Regions from separate parts of the Oceanobacter sp. 3_MG-2023 genome, predicted to be linked through region 1. Evidence: predicted binding sites of a transcription regulator. Region 1 holds the regulator's gene; each other region holds the start of a gene.
The links. Region 1 encodes LexA, which represses DNA repair genes until DNA is damaged. Its sites were predicted from a motif close to TACTGTNTANNTANACAGTA; they were not measured.
Positions count from the first base shown of each region.

Region 2: a site for LexA is predicted at 2,009-2,028, ahead of recN (DNA repair protein RecN). Genes of this name have one in related genera too.
Region 3: a site for LexA is predicted at 1,684-1,703, ahead of recA (recombinase RecA). Genes of this name have one in related genera too.

Region 1 covers NZ_JAUYVX010000014.1:73,914-78,229, forward strand. Annotated here, with positions in the region: gene Q8W32_RS13270 (SAF domain-containing protein) at 13-744, opposite strand; gene Q8W32_RS13275 (hypothetical protein) at 813-1,190, opposite strand; gene lexA (transcriptional repressor LexA) at 1,700-2,302, shown strand; gene Q8W32_RS13285 (cell division inhibitor SulA) at 2,360-2,803, shown strand; gene Q8W32_RS13290 (hypothetical protein) at 2,875-3,123, opposite strand; gene Q8W32_RS13295 (DUF6586 family protein) at 3,191-3,673, opposite strand; gene Q8W32_RS13300 (YfaZ family outer membrane protein) at 3,686-4,261, opposite strand.
Region 2 covers NZ_JAUYVX010000004.1:107,704-112,019, reverse strand. Annotated here, with positions in the region: gene dnaK (molecular chaperone DnaK) at 1-1,163, opposite strand, end outside; gene grpE (nucleotide exchange factor GrpE) at 1,317-1,898, opposite strand; gene recN (DNA repair protein RecN) at 2,059-3,738, shown strand; gene fur (ferric iron uptake transcriptional regulator) at 4,051-4,316, opposite strand, start outside.
Region 3 covers NZ_JAUYVX010000022.1:18,031-22,346, forward strand. Annotated here, with positions in the region: gene Q8W32_RS16120 (transporter substrate-binding domain-containing protein) at 1-973, shown strand, start outside; gene Q8W32_RS16125 (CinA family protein) at 1,134-1,616, shown strand; gene recA (recombinase RecA) at 1,759-2,799, shown strand; gene Q8W32_RS16135 (regulatory protein RecX) at 2,777-3,352, shown strand; gene Q8W32_RS16140 (DUF2892 domain-containing protein) at 3,356-3,559, opposite strand; gene alaS (alanine--tRNA ligase) at 3,778-4,316, shown strand, end outside.

The sequences.
Region 1 (4,316 bases):
TCTGGCTCCGGCCTAGCGATGAACAATGACGGTTTTTTTCGTCAGCCCGGAATAAACATCAATCGTATGATTCTGCGGTGCTGTCGGCATCCAGACAGCCTGGGTGGCCACCTCTGCCGTCGCCGGATTATGCAGCACCAGACTGACGGTATCCGAATTATTGATCGCCGCCAGCGGATACACCTCTTCCGGCAAGATCGAAATCACCAGCGTGGTATCTCCCTGATACGACAAATGATTGCCCGATTTACCCGCACTTGCCCGCAGCGCTTTCATGGAACCGACCATACGAATATTACTGGCCGCCTTACGCACGCCCTGGGCATTCTTGACCAGCACATCAAAACGGTCTGCAGACTGTATTTGCGAAACCGGGATGGAACCGTGGCTGACGGTCAAGGTATATAAAACACGATTATCCGCCAGTCGTTCCGATAACGTCGGGATATCCGGAGCCGCAAGCTCACCAAAATAAAAAGGCATGCCCGCTTGTTTAGCCACCTTGAGCACCTTGCCGACCACCAGACTGGCATCCAGCGCCTGTCGATCCGTTTTTTCAATTTCGCGCATCGTCAGTGTGTTTTCAGTCACCAGGGTACCGGCGGTCAAGGTCTGGTTAGCCACCAGCACCGTGTGGTAATTCATCTTGTCGATCTGGCGATATCCCAGCACCGCGGTCAGCAACGCTGAAATAGAAAATACCGTCAAACCAACAATGGCACTGCCGTTTAATCTGCGTTTCATGATCCATTCCTCCGTAACCACTGAACGAATAAAGGTTCTGACCCATTGGTCAGAACCTGATCAGGCGATCAAGGAGCAGTCAAGGTCCCTGCAACAGCAGCAGAACTGGCACCCAGACTGGCAGCCGTTGCACCACCTTCCAGTGCGGTGGCGGTGACGAAGGTAAACTCGGTATTGTCCCCGGCAATCACATCTGGCGCGTCGCCATAAACCGACCCTTCGACGGCGGCGGTACTTTCGCCATTCACCAGACCATTAAATGCGTAGGTCTGATCCAGGCTGCCAATGGCTTCCGCAACGTCTTCCATTTCTGCTGTCAGTGCATCGCGCATGGTCACCAGACCCACTGTCAAACCGACCACCATGGTAGTCACCAGCAGCACCAGCTCCGAGGTCATAACGAAACCACCCTGTCTGGTTTTATGCGCCGTAATTGAAGTTGTCATAATGTAATCCTCATTGCATTTTAGGTATTTTATAGGCTGTAAAAACGTTCAAGCATTTCATTGTTAACCCCTTGTTTACTCTGCTCTAGCCAGTCGTTAACCGGGGTTACATGGGTATTGCAGCCGTTGTGCCAATTTTTGAAATACCCTTTCCAGCGGCGTATCCGGCGATACAAAAACACCATATTTGCCAGCCCTAGAAACATAAAAACCCTTTATTAATGCGGGTTACAGCGATGCCGGAATATTTTATAAAATATCCTGGCCTGCACCAGAAACCCTGAATATCAGCTCAATAACAAAACGTAATGCCTCTCAATACCTGACTTTGCCATGGCATGACGTTTTTTGATTCGCAAAATGAAAAGTAATTTGAGAATCAGAAACAGCCCAGTACCGGAACCTCGCAGGCAACCAACCCGGAAAAGATCAACTACTGTGGGTTTACACAGTGTTTTTTACTGTATATATTCACATCTACTGTACAGATAAACAGATATGGAAACCCTATGATCAAGCTCACCGCCAGACAGCAGCAGGTACTCAACCTGATCAAATCCGCACTGGAAGAAACCGGTTTTCCACCCACTCGTGCAGAAATCGCCAAGGAACTGGGATTCAAATCCCCCAACGCCGCAGAAGAACATCTCAAGGCACTGGCACGCAAAGGCGCAATCGCCATCATGCCCGGTGCCTCCCGGGGTATCCGGATTATCGGCACGGAACCGGAAGGCCTGCCAGTCGTTGGCCGCGTGGCTGCCGGTGAGCCGATCCTTGCCCAGGAACATATCGAGGAATACTGCAGCTTGCCCGCCAATTTCTTCAAGCCAAGTGCCGATTATCTGCTGGAAGTACAAGGCGACAGCATGAAAAACGTCGGGATTTTTAATGGCGACCTGATTGCGGTACACAAGTGTGAAAGCGCCCGTAACGGTCAGATTGTGGTGGCCCGGGTCGAAAACGAAGTCACCGTCAAACGCCTGGAAAAAAATCGTAACAAGGTGCTGTTACACGCCGAAAACGACGCCTACCGACCGATCGAAGTCGATTTGCGTCAGCAGGAATTCAATATCGAAGGTTTGTATGTCGGAGTCATCCGCCGTAATCACTAATCAATCCGCCCAGACAAGACAGCCAGTATCGGTCAGTAGTCATTCACGAGGTTTTGTATGCGCCAACTCAGCTTGCCAGTCGATCGTCAGCCCGTATTGCCGTTTACGAGTATCAACCCGATAACAAGCAAGCCACACGCCTGTGGCAGCCTGACCGAAGTGATTGTCTCTGATGACAGCGCGATCCAGCCGATGCAGCTATTACCCATGCTGGCGCATTGTAATGCCAGTGACCGCTGGCTGATGTGGCTCAGCCCTAACCGAACGCTGAACAAACGATCACTGGCTGATATGAATCTCGACAAGGCACCGGTTATTCATATCGATCTCCAGGCAGATACCCAACAACTGTTGTGCCAACGCATTCTCAACAGTGGTAATAGTCACCTGATTATTGAATGGCAAGGGAATATCAGCCAGCGTGAACGTCGCCGCTTGCATAGTCTGGCACGGCAGAGTGGCAGCCATGTCGTACTGGTACAGGTCCGCCCAAACCTCTGACATACATATAACAGTCGCGCATAAAAAACGGGTAGCCAGGCTACCCGTTTTTTCATTACCCAGCGAAGCATTTAATGCAGCGGATAGCTGTGTTCTTCAACATCAAAGTCATCATCCACATCCATGCCCGACAGCTCGCTGACCTTACGGACACCGGCTTCCAACATCACACGTGCAACATCCATATGGTGCTCACTCAAGCTGGCTTTGGCATCCTCTGAAAAGTGGATTCGCATTAATGCATCACCGTCTTGCTCATCGGCCCGACGTAATGCAACATCCCCATTGGAAAGCTCAATAATCTCGAAAAAGCGTGCCATATATCGTCTCATAAAAAGTGACTGATCAGTCTAACACAGGTGCGACAAACACACGCAGGGCAGAATTTCAGGATTCGCGCTGATTGGCTCGTTGCTCATCGATAAGCTGATGAAAGCAGGCCAGCCAACCGGACACATCCTCTCCATCCCCCGACACCGGATCGTCGGCCGTCGAGGTAATCAGGCGCGTCGCCAACATTGGCTCCACGCCTGATAGCGCTGGCCAACCCAGCTGTTCCACCGCTTGCAAAAAACGGTAAAACCAGCTGAACACGTCTTCGGACAACGCCTGCCACTGGCGCATATCACCCGTCACCAGAGACGTTTGCTGCAACAATTGTGGCAGCGATTCCACTCGGCTGTTCACACCGGCTGCCTGTGCCAGCTCATTCAGATAACACCGATAAGCGGCCAGCAGCTGCAACAGCGCTGCATCATTTAACCCCTGAGTCAAAGCCTGACCCAGGTTCGCCTCCGCGGCTGCAGGTAATTGCTCCAGCAGCAGCCGGCATTGATACAGGCGCTGATTGGTCTGTCCAACCCAGTTCATGGCGGCCACAGATCAGAAGTCCAGTGTCAGGCCCAAATGCCAGCCATCACCCAACTTGTAGCGTTCATCCATATGTTCGACACGAATACCATTATAACGATAACCAGCATAGACACGGGCGGAAGGAATCACCGCATACTGGGCACGAAAATCACTGTTGATCAGGTTTTCGGCATCACCAAAAGAGACAACCGCAGGCGCATAATAGGCGTAAGCGGCGAAACTGACATCCGGATGAGTTGGAATGGCAGCACGGAAAAAGCCACCAACACCCAGAGCTGCACCATCGTAGTGGTCACTTTCAAAAGCAAAGGCCTTGGCACCCACTCCGATATACAGATTACCGTGCGGCTTGCGCAAATCGACAACATGTACACCGGCACCCAGCATATTGCCATCGTCCATATCGTGCAGGGCCGACAGGTTCATATGCAAGCCTGAGCTTGCCTGCGTACCATCATAAGCAATACGGACAGCATCATTGGCGAGACTGAGATCCAGAGCGCCACCCGCCTGGGCACTCATTGCCAGGCATGACAGTGCAGAAGCAGCCATAACCCGACGAACAGCCAGAGTCATTCCTTTCATAATTCCCCCAAAAACAGTAAACCCCGGCCAGCAGAACTGCGGCCGGGGCATCAAA
Region 2 (4,316 bases), on a different contig from region 1:
ACATCTTTCACATCACCAGACAGAACCGCACCCTGAATCGCAGCACCAACGGCTACCGCTTCGTCCGGGTTAACGTCTTTACGTGGCTCTTTACCAAAGAAATCGGCAACGCTCTTCTGTACCAGCGGCATACGGGTCTGACCACCGACCAGAATCACTTCGTCAATTTCACTGGCACTCAGACCAGAGTCTTTCAGTGCCATGCGGCAAGGATCCAGTGAATTCTTGACCAGCTCTTCCACCAGGCTTTCCAACTTGGCACGCGTCACTTTGACGTTCAAGTGCTTGGGACCAGTGGCATCCGCCGTAATATAAGGCAAGTTCACATCGGTTTGCTGACTGCTGGACAATTCAACCTTGGCTTTTTCAGCGCCTTCTTTCAGACGTTGCAGAGCCAATGGATCGTTGTTCAGGTCGATGCCGCTGTCTTTCTTGAATTCATCCGCCAGATATTCAATCAGGCGCATATCGAAATCTTCACCACCCAGGAAGGTGTCACCATTGGTGGCCAGCACTTCAAATTGTTTCTCGCCATCCACATCAGCGACTTCGATAATGGAGATATCGAAGGTACCACCACCCAGGTCATAGACAGCAACAGTCCGGTCGCCACCTTCCTTGTCGATGCCGTAAGCCAGCGCCGCTGCGGTTGGTTCGTTGATAATACGCTTGACTTCCAGACCGGCAATTTTACCGGCGTCTTTGGTTGCCTGACGCTGGGAGTCGTTAAAGTAAGCAGGTACGGTAATCACTGCTTCGGTAACGCTTTCGCCGAGATAGTCTTCAGCGGTTTTTTTCATTTTTTTCAGGATTTCAGCAGACACCTGTGGGGGAGCAAACTGCTCGCCACGTACTTCAACCCATGCATCACCATTGCTGGCTTCCATGATTTTGTACGGTACCATTTTGATGTCTTTCTGAACCACATCATCCTTGAAGCGACGACCGATCAGACGTTTGACCGCAAACAAGGTATTTTGTGGGTTTGTAACGGCCTGGCGCTTGGCAGATTGACCAACCAGTACTTCTTCGTCAGCGTAAGCGACGACAGACGGTGTAGTACGATCACCCTCTGCATTTTCAATAACTCTGGTCTTATCGCCATCCAGGATCGCCACACAGGAGTTGGTGGTTCCCAGGTCAATACCAATAATCTTACCCATGATAAATCTCTCCAAAACTCGAGCAGTGATCACTGCTTGCTTGTCTTTAACCGATTGCAACGAGGAACGTTGCGATGTATTTGCCTATGACTTGTATATGTGTCCGAAGCTGGCGCTTTCAAGGCATGCCATTAAATTTTTGCAACCTGCCATTCAGCTTGCAGAGCTGCCTTTACTCACAACAACCATTGCAGGACGTAACAAGCGACCGTTCATCAGGTAGCCTTTTTGCATCACAGCAACCACCGAATTGGGTTCGGCATCCGCGCTTTCGACCATGGTCATGGCCTGGTGGTGTTCAGGGTCAAACGGATGACCAACCGGATCGACCACATCGACATTAAACTTGGCCAGGGCCGACAGGAATCCGTTCAGCGTCATCTCGATGCCGTCACGAATGGCTTTGGTCGCCTCTTCTTCCGGTGCGGCCGCCAGGCCACGCTCCAGGTTATCCACGACGGTAACCATTTCGTTGGCAAATTTTTCCAGACCGAACTTGTGGGCTTTTTCCACGTCCAGTTCAGCACGACGACGTACATTTTGCATTTCGGCCTGAACGCGAAGAACCTGCTCTTTCAGATCAGCGATTTCTTGCTGGGCTGCTGCCAGCTGTGCTTCGACATCTGGCTGATCAGTGGCTGCCGCTTCTTCAGCCTCTCCGGTCTCAATACTGGCATCAGCTTGCTGATTTTCGTTTTGCAGGGCTTCGTCCTGATTTTTTTGCTCGTCTGACATGAAGTACTCCTCTCGTCGAAAAATGGCGCTCGCAGCTATATGGGGTTCCGCTCGTCGGATTCAAGGGTATAACCGTAAGAGAATTCAACTTGTCACTTGACAGTAACAAGTACTGTATATAAAAACACTGGTTATACATTCAGATAAAGGCGTTATTTTCATGCTCACCCATCTGTCTATTCATCAATTTGCCCTGGTTGAACATCTCGAACTGGAGTTTCAGCGCGGCATGGCCGTCATCACTGGAGAAACCGGTGCTGGCAAATCCATTCTGCTGGATGCTCTTGGTCTGGCGCTGGGTCAACGTGCCGATGCCGCCATGGTGCGACAAGGTGCTGAACGTGCGGAAATCTGCGCCAGTTTTTGCCCAACACCCAAGGCTCGTCAGTGGCTGGCTGGCCGCGATATTCCTGATGAAGAAGACCTTGTCTTGCTGCGGCGGGTTGTTTCGGCCGAGGGCCGCTCCCGCGGCTATATTAATGGCCGCCCCGCGTCTGCCAACGATTTGCGTGAGTTATCACAACATCTGATCGAGGTTCATTCCCAGCACGCCCACCAACGGCTGATGGAAAAAGACGCCCCTCGTGACATCGTCGATGCCTTTGGCAACCTGAAACCATTGGCCACCAGAGTCGCCAACTGTTTTCAGCAATGGCAACGTATGAAAAAACGCCTGCACAAGCTGCAGGAAGTCAGTAGTGAAGTCCAGGCTCAGCGTCAATTACTCAGCTATCAGGTAGAAGAATTACGAGAATTGTCTCTCGGCGTGACGGAGTTGGCGGATCTGGAGCTGGAGCATAAGCGCCTGGCCAATGCAGAATCCATGTTACTGGGCGGACAACAGGCACTGGCCGCCAGCACAGGTGACGACGGTGACAGCCAGGGAGCAGCCCAGATGGCCTGGGTTGCCTATCAGCAACTCTTGCGTATTGATGACCAGCACACCAGCCTGACAGAAGCACGTGACTTGATGCAGCAAGCCCAGATACTGCTCGAGGAAGCAGGTCACTCGTTACGTCACTATCTGGAGCAGGTAGACATTAACCCCCACCGGCTACAGCAGGTAGAGCAACGTCTCAGTGATATTTTCAGCATGGCACGCAAGCATCAGATCCAACCGACCGAGCTGTACGATCACTGGCAGCAGCAAGAAGCCGCACTTGCCGAACTAAGCATGTCAGACGAAGACCTCGCAGATCTGCAAGAGCAAGTGATCGCACTGGAACAGCGCTACTTGACCGAAGCGCAGACATTGAGCCAGGCACGCATCCAGGCCGCCGCCAGGTTGGATGCCAACGTATGTGATCAATTTGATGCCATGGCACTGGGGCGCACCCGGTTTGAAACCCATATCAACCCGCTGTCACTGAGTGAAGCAGGCAAGCACGGCATCGACCAGATCCGTTTTATGGTTCAAACCAACCCGGGGATGCCTGCCGGACCGCTGGCCAAAGTCGCCTCCGGAGGTGAGCTGTCACGAATCAGCCTGGCAATTCAGGTCGTCACCGCAGCCACCAGCGATATTGCCTGCCTGATTTTTGATGAAGTAGACGTTGGTATTGGCGGTGGCACCGCTGAACGGGTGGGTCGCCTGATGCGTGCTCTTGGTGAACGCGGCCAGGTCATGTGCGTCACCCACCAGCCCCAGGTGGCGGCGCAAGCACATCAGCACTTTATGGTCAGTAAGATTTCTGGCGATGAGTACACTCACACGCGTATTACAGAACTCGGCGACACCCAACGGACTCAGGAAATTGCTCGTATGCTGGGAGGTGTTGATATCACACACAGCACCATGACTCATGCCAAAGAGATGCTGGCACTGGTCAAACAGGCGTAGCGCTGGCTGACAAAGCAATAAAATGATACGGCCCAGCATGAATATTCATTAACCGGGCAAGATCACAGCACCGCCAACCGTCAAATAATCAGAGCGGCAAACCACACAGAAGCGCTATCAGAGAAAGGAAAACAGGCAGCAACGACGAATGTCGTCACCGATGTTACAGAGGCTTCGGCACAAAGGCACAAATCTGCCAACGACCGACGTTGGTAAAAAGCGGCCAAGGCCGCCATATCTGGGGAGACACATCACAGCCCCCTCATCTCCCCTATAAAACCAATGTCATCATCTGACATTGGCCAATACGGATTACTTCTTCTTGCGGATATAAAGCACCAGGCTGTGATCAACCAGGTCGTAACCGTGCTGTGCTGCAATTTCATGCTGCAACCGCTCGATTTCTTCATTGGTAAATTCAACCACTGTGCCAGAATCAACATCTACCATATGGTCGTGGTGACCTCCTTTATCCAGCTCAAACACAGAATGACCACCATCAAAATTATGGCGAGTCACCAGTCCAGCGCCCTCAAACTGGGTCAGCACCCGATAAACAGTTGCCAGCCCAACATCTT
Region 3 (4,316 bases), on a different contig from region 1:
CCAGGTTGAAGAAGGCCGGATATTCGGCATGATTGGAGCGATCGCCCCGATCGGTCATGCCATTCGCAAGGACCGTTTTATTGATCTCAAGATTGGTGGCCGTCTGGATGAAGACTGGAAGCTGGCAATTGCTGTGCGTAACGATACGCCCGAGCTGCTTTCGATGTTTAATAAAGCCACCGACTACATCACTGAAGAAGAGCGTTCCAAAGTGTTTCAGCGCTGGGTCGCCGTGACATTTGAGCAACAGGTGAATTACCACTTGGTGTGGAAGCTGGCAGCGCTAGTGTCAGTGATTATGCTGGCCATTGTGCTTTGGAACTGGAAGCTGGCGCGTCTGAACCAGCGTTTGAAAACCGAGATGGAATTGCGGCATCAGGCGGAACAGCAACTGCAAGACACCAACTCCGAGCTGAATCGTAAAAACAGCGAGCTGTCGATACTGTCCACAACCGATAACCTGACTGGTCTGGCGAATCGTCTGTCGATTGAGCGTCAGCTGGACAAGGTGCTGGAAGATCAGCAGCGGGAAGGATCGTCTTTCTCTGTCATCATATTGGATATCGACCACTTCAAGCAGATCAACGACCAGTATGGCCATTTGCTGGGGGATGAAGTACTGAAGCGCATGGCCCGTCTGCTGGAAGATAATACGCGCACCAGCGACCAGATTGGCCGTTGGGGTGGGGAAGAATTCATGATTATTCTGCCAGATACCAGCGCAGCGCTTGCCTATCGGTTGGCAGAAAAAATACGCACAGCCATTGCCGCGGAACAGTTCGAAGATGCTGATCACGTCACTACCAGTATTGGCCTGGTTGAAAGCCTCCAGCCCGGGCAGAGTGCCCGCCAACTGCTGCTGAAAGCCGACAAGGCTCTTTACCAGGCCAAAAGCCGAGGGCGTAATTGCGTCGTGGTCGCTGTAATTGCAGGTGGCGACGAGACCTGTTACGTCTCTGAAGCAACGGACTGAGCCAGAGCACTGGTGAATGTCCGGAGCTATGAAACAACCATCATAAAACACTTGTTCATGGTCTGTGGGTCAAGATTATCAACGGTTGATGCTCCCTGGAACCGCCCCCTCTAACCAGTCGTTCTGCAACGCGGTACACTGGAGGCATCTGGAGGAGACTATGAATCTGAACAGCCTGACGGAAGACCTTGCCAATCAACTACTGCTGCGCCACTGGCGTCTGGCGACGGCGGAATCCTGCACTGGTGGCGGTATCGCTGCTGCCTGTACCGACCTGCCTGGCTCATCAGCCTGGTTCGATTGCGGGTTTGTGACCTATTCAAACGAGGCCAAGATACAACTGCTGGATGTATCGAAAGAGACGCTGGTGGTGGATGGTGCGGTCAGTGAAGCGACGGTCAGAGAAATGGTGGCTGGTGCGGTGAGTAACAGCCGTGCTGATGTGGCGGTGTCGGTCAGTGGTATCGCCGGGCCGGGTGGAGCCGTACCCGGCAAACCGGTCGGTACCGTCTGGTTTGCCTGGGGGAATCATCGCCGTATTGGTGCCGAATGTTGCCATTTTGATGGTGATCGTGCTGCGGTACGCCAGCAAGCCATTGCCCATGCCATCCTGGGGTTGACCCGCTGGTTGGAGCAGGCATAAAAAACTGTGAATCCATCCAGTAAAAAACACTTTGCCGGGTTGGCGCTGATAGGAATTTGTGTTTAACTACTGGTCAAATTTACAGTAAAAACTTTCCGGGCCAGCCAGTGAATTTGACGCCCTGGTGATTAGAGGATATTCAATGGACGCGAACAAACAAAAAGCCCTTGACGCTGCTCTGGGTCAGATTGAACGTCAGTTTGGCAAGGGTGCCATAATGAAGATGGGCGAGCAGCCCCGTGAAGCCATTCCTGCGGTTTCTACCGGTTCCCTCGGGCTGGATATCGCGCTCGGCATCGGCGGTTTGCCAATGGGGCGTATTGTTGAAATTTACGGGCCGGAAAGTTCAGGTAAAACCACCCTGTGTTTATCAACCATGGCGCAGGCGCAGAAACAGGGCAAGACGGTTGCCATTATCGATGCGGAACATGCGCTGGACCCTCTGTATGCCGAAAAACTCGGTATCGACCTCGACAGTCTGCTGGTTTCCCAACCGGATACCGGTGAGCAGGCGCTGGAAATCTGCGACAGCCTGGTACGTTCTGGCGCGGTCGATGTCATTGTGATTGACTCTGTGGCAGCGCTGACTCCAAAAGCCGAAATCGAAGGGGAAATGGGCGACAGCCACGTTGGCCTGCAAGCCCGGCTGATGTCTCAAGCGCTGCGTAAAATTACCGGTAACGTCAAAAACGCCAACTGTCTGGTGATTTTTATCAACCAGATTCGGATGAAAATCGGCGTTATGTTTGGCAGCCCGGAAACCACCACCGGTGGTAATGCCTTGAAGTTTTATTCCTCCGTTCGTCTTGATATCCGCCGTACGGGTTCGGTCAAGCAGGGTGATGAAGCCATTGGTAACGAGACCCGTGTCAAAGTGGTCAAGAACAAGGTCGCTCCTCCCTTCAGACAAGCAGAATTCCAGATCATGTATGGCGCGGGTATCTACCATATGGGCGAGATTATTGATCTGGGTGTGAAGTGTGAACTGGTACAGAAAGCCGGTGCCTGGTACAGCTACCAGAACAACAAGATCGGTCAGGGCAAGGCCAATGCCGCCGCATATCTGGAAGAACATCCGGAAATTGCCGCTGAAATCGAAGCCGGTATCCGTGCCCAGCTGATTGTTGTCCCCAACCTGGAGCAGCCTGCCGACAAAGACAATGTCGAAGCCAAAGAAGACTGAGCCATGCACTATCGCCAGTCTGGTGGAACTGCGCCCGCAGCTACGCCAGGCTGGTATCGACCTGCTGTCCCGCCGCGAACACAGCCGTGATGAATTACACAGTAAGCTGACACGCCGTTTTTATGGACAAATCGACGACGCTATCCGTCTTTCTTTCGAGCCATTACTGACCGATATTCTGGATGATTTTGCTCAACGGGGCTGGCAAAGTGATGAGCGTTTTGCCCGATCTTTTTTGCGTACCCGTTTTCAGCGGGGGCAGGGGCCATTACGTATCCAGCAAGAGTTGCGGCAGCGACGGGTTGCTGACGATATTGTCCGCATGACATTGGCAGACAGCGATGCTGACTGGTTTGAATTGGCCAGAGCCGGAGCCGCCAAAAAATTGGGGGTGCGTGGCGAACTGGCCAAAATCCGCCTTGCTGATCAGAAAGAAAAAGCCCGTCTTTACCGTTTTCTAGGCTATCGCGGGTTTAACCCAGACCAGATTCAGTACGCACTGGATGCCTGTTGTGAAGCTCACGACGAGCAGGACGAGCGCTGGGACTGGTAGTACTCAGGAAAACGCACAGCCTGCCTTGATGCCCACCTTTTTCAGGATAATGGCCAACGGACAAAAGCCGGTAAACGCGGCTTGAAACAGATTGGCGCCAACAAAGGCAGTAAACCAGAGCCAGTACACATGGTGAAACTGGGACAGGGCCACACTCACTAAAATAAAGCATCCGGCAAGCGCAAGTACCATACGGTCGACATTCATGGCTATAACCTCGAGTCAAGTAAATTTCAGGGGGAGTATGTGAATGTATCTGCGATATCAGAACATTCAAATATAACTGTATGGTTATTTTGTTTTGAGGTCAGGTCAAGCGATTTCTTGTGAATTTCTGCTTTGCAAGAGGGCAGGACTCGGACAAAGCGGAGCAAACCGCTATACTGCCGCTTTGATGCAACCAACCTTCGGAATTACGCCCTCGTATGAAAAGCGCAGATATTCGCCAGGCATTCCTCGATTTCTTTGCCTCCAAAGGGCACGAGGTGGTGCCATCCAGTCCTTTGATTCCTGCCAATGATCCAACGCTGCTGTTTACCAACGCTGGCATGGTGCAGTTCAAGGATGTCTTTCTCGGACAAGACCAGCGCAGCTACAGCCGAGCGGTCTCGTCACAGCGTTGTGTTCGCGCTGGTGGCAAGCACAACGACCTAGAGAATGTCGGTTACACCGCCCGTCATCACACTTTCTTTGAAATGCTGGGTAACTTCAGCTTTGGTGATTATTTCAAAGAAGACGCCATCCGCTTTGCCTGGGAGCTACTGACCTCAAAAGACTGGCTGGGCCTGCCGGTTGAGAAGCTGATGGTCACGGTATATGCCGATGATGACGAAGCCTTTGACATCTGGAATAAAAAAATGGGTGTCCCGGCAGATAAAATTGTCCGCATCGGTGACAACAAAGGCAGTCGTTTTGCGTCAGACAACTTCTGGCAAATGGGTGACACCGGGCCTTGTGGCCCTTG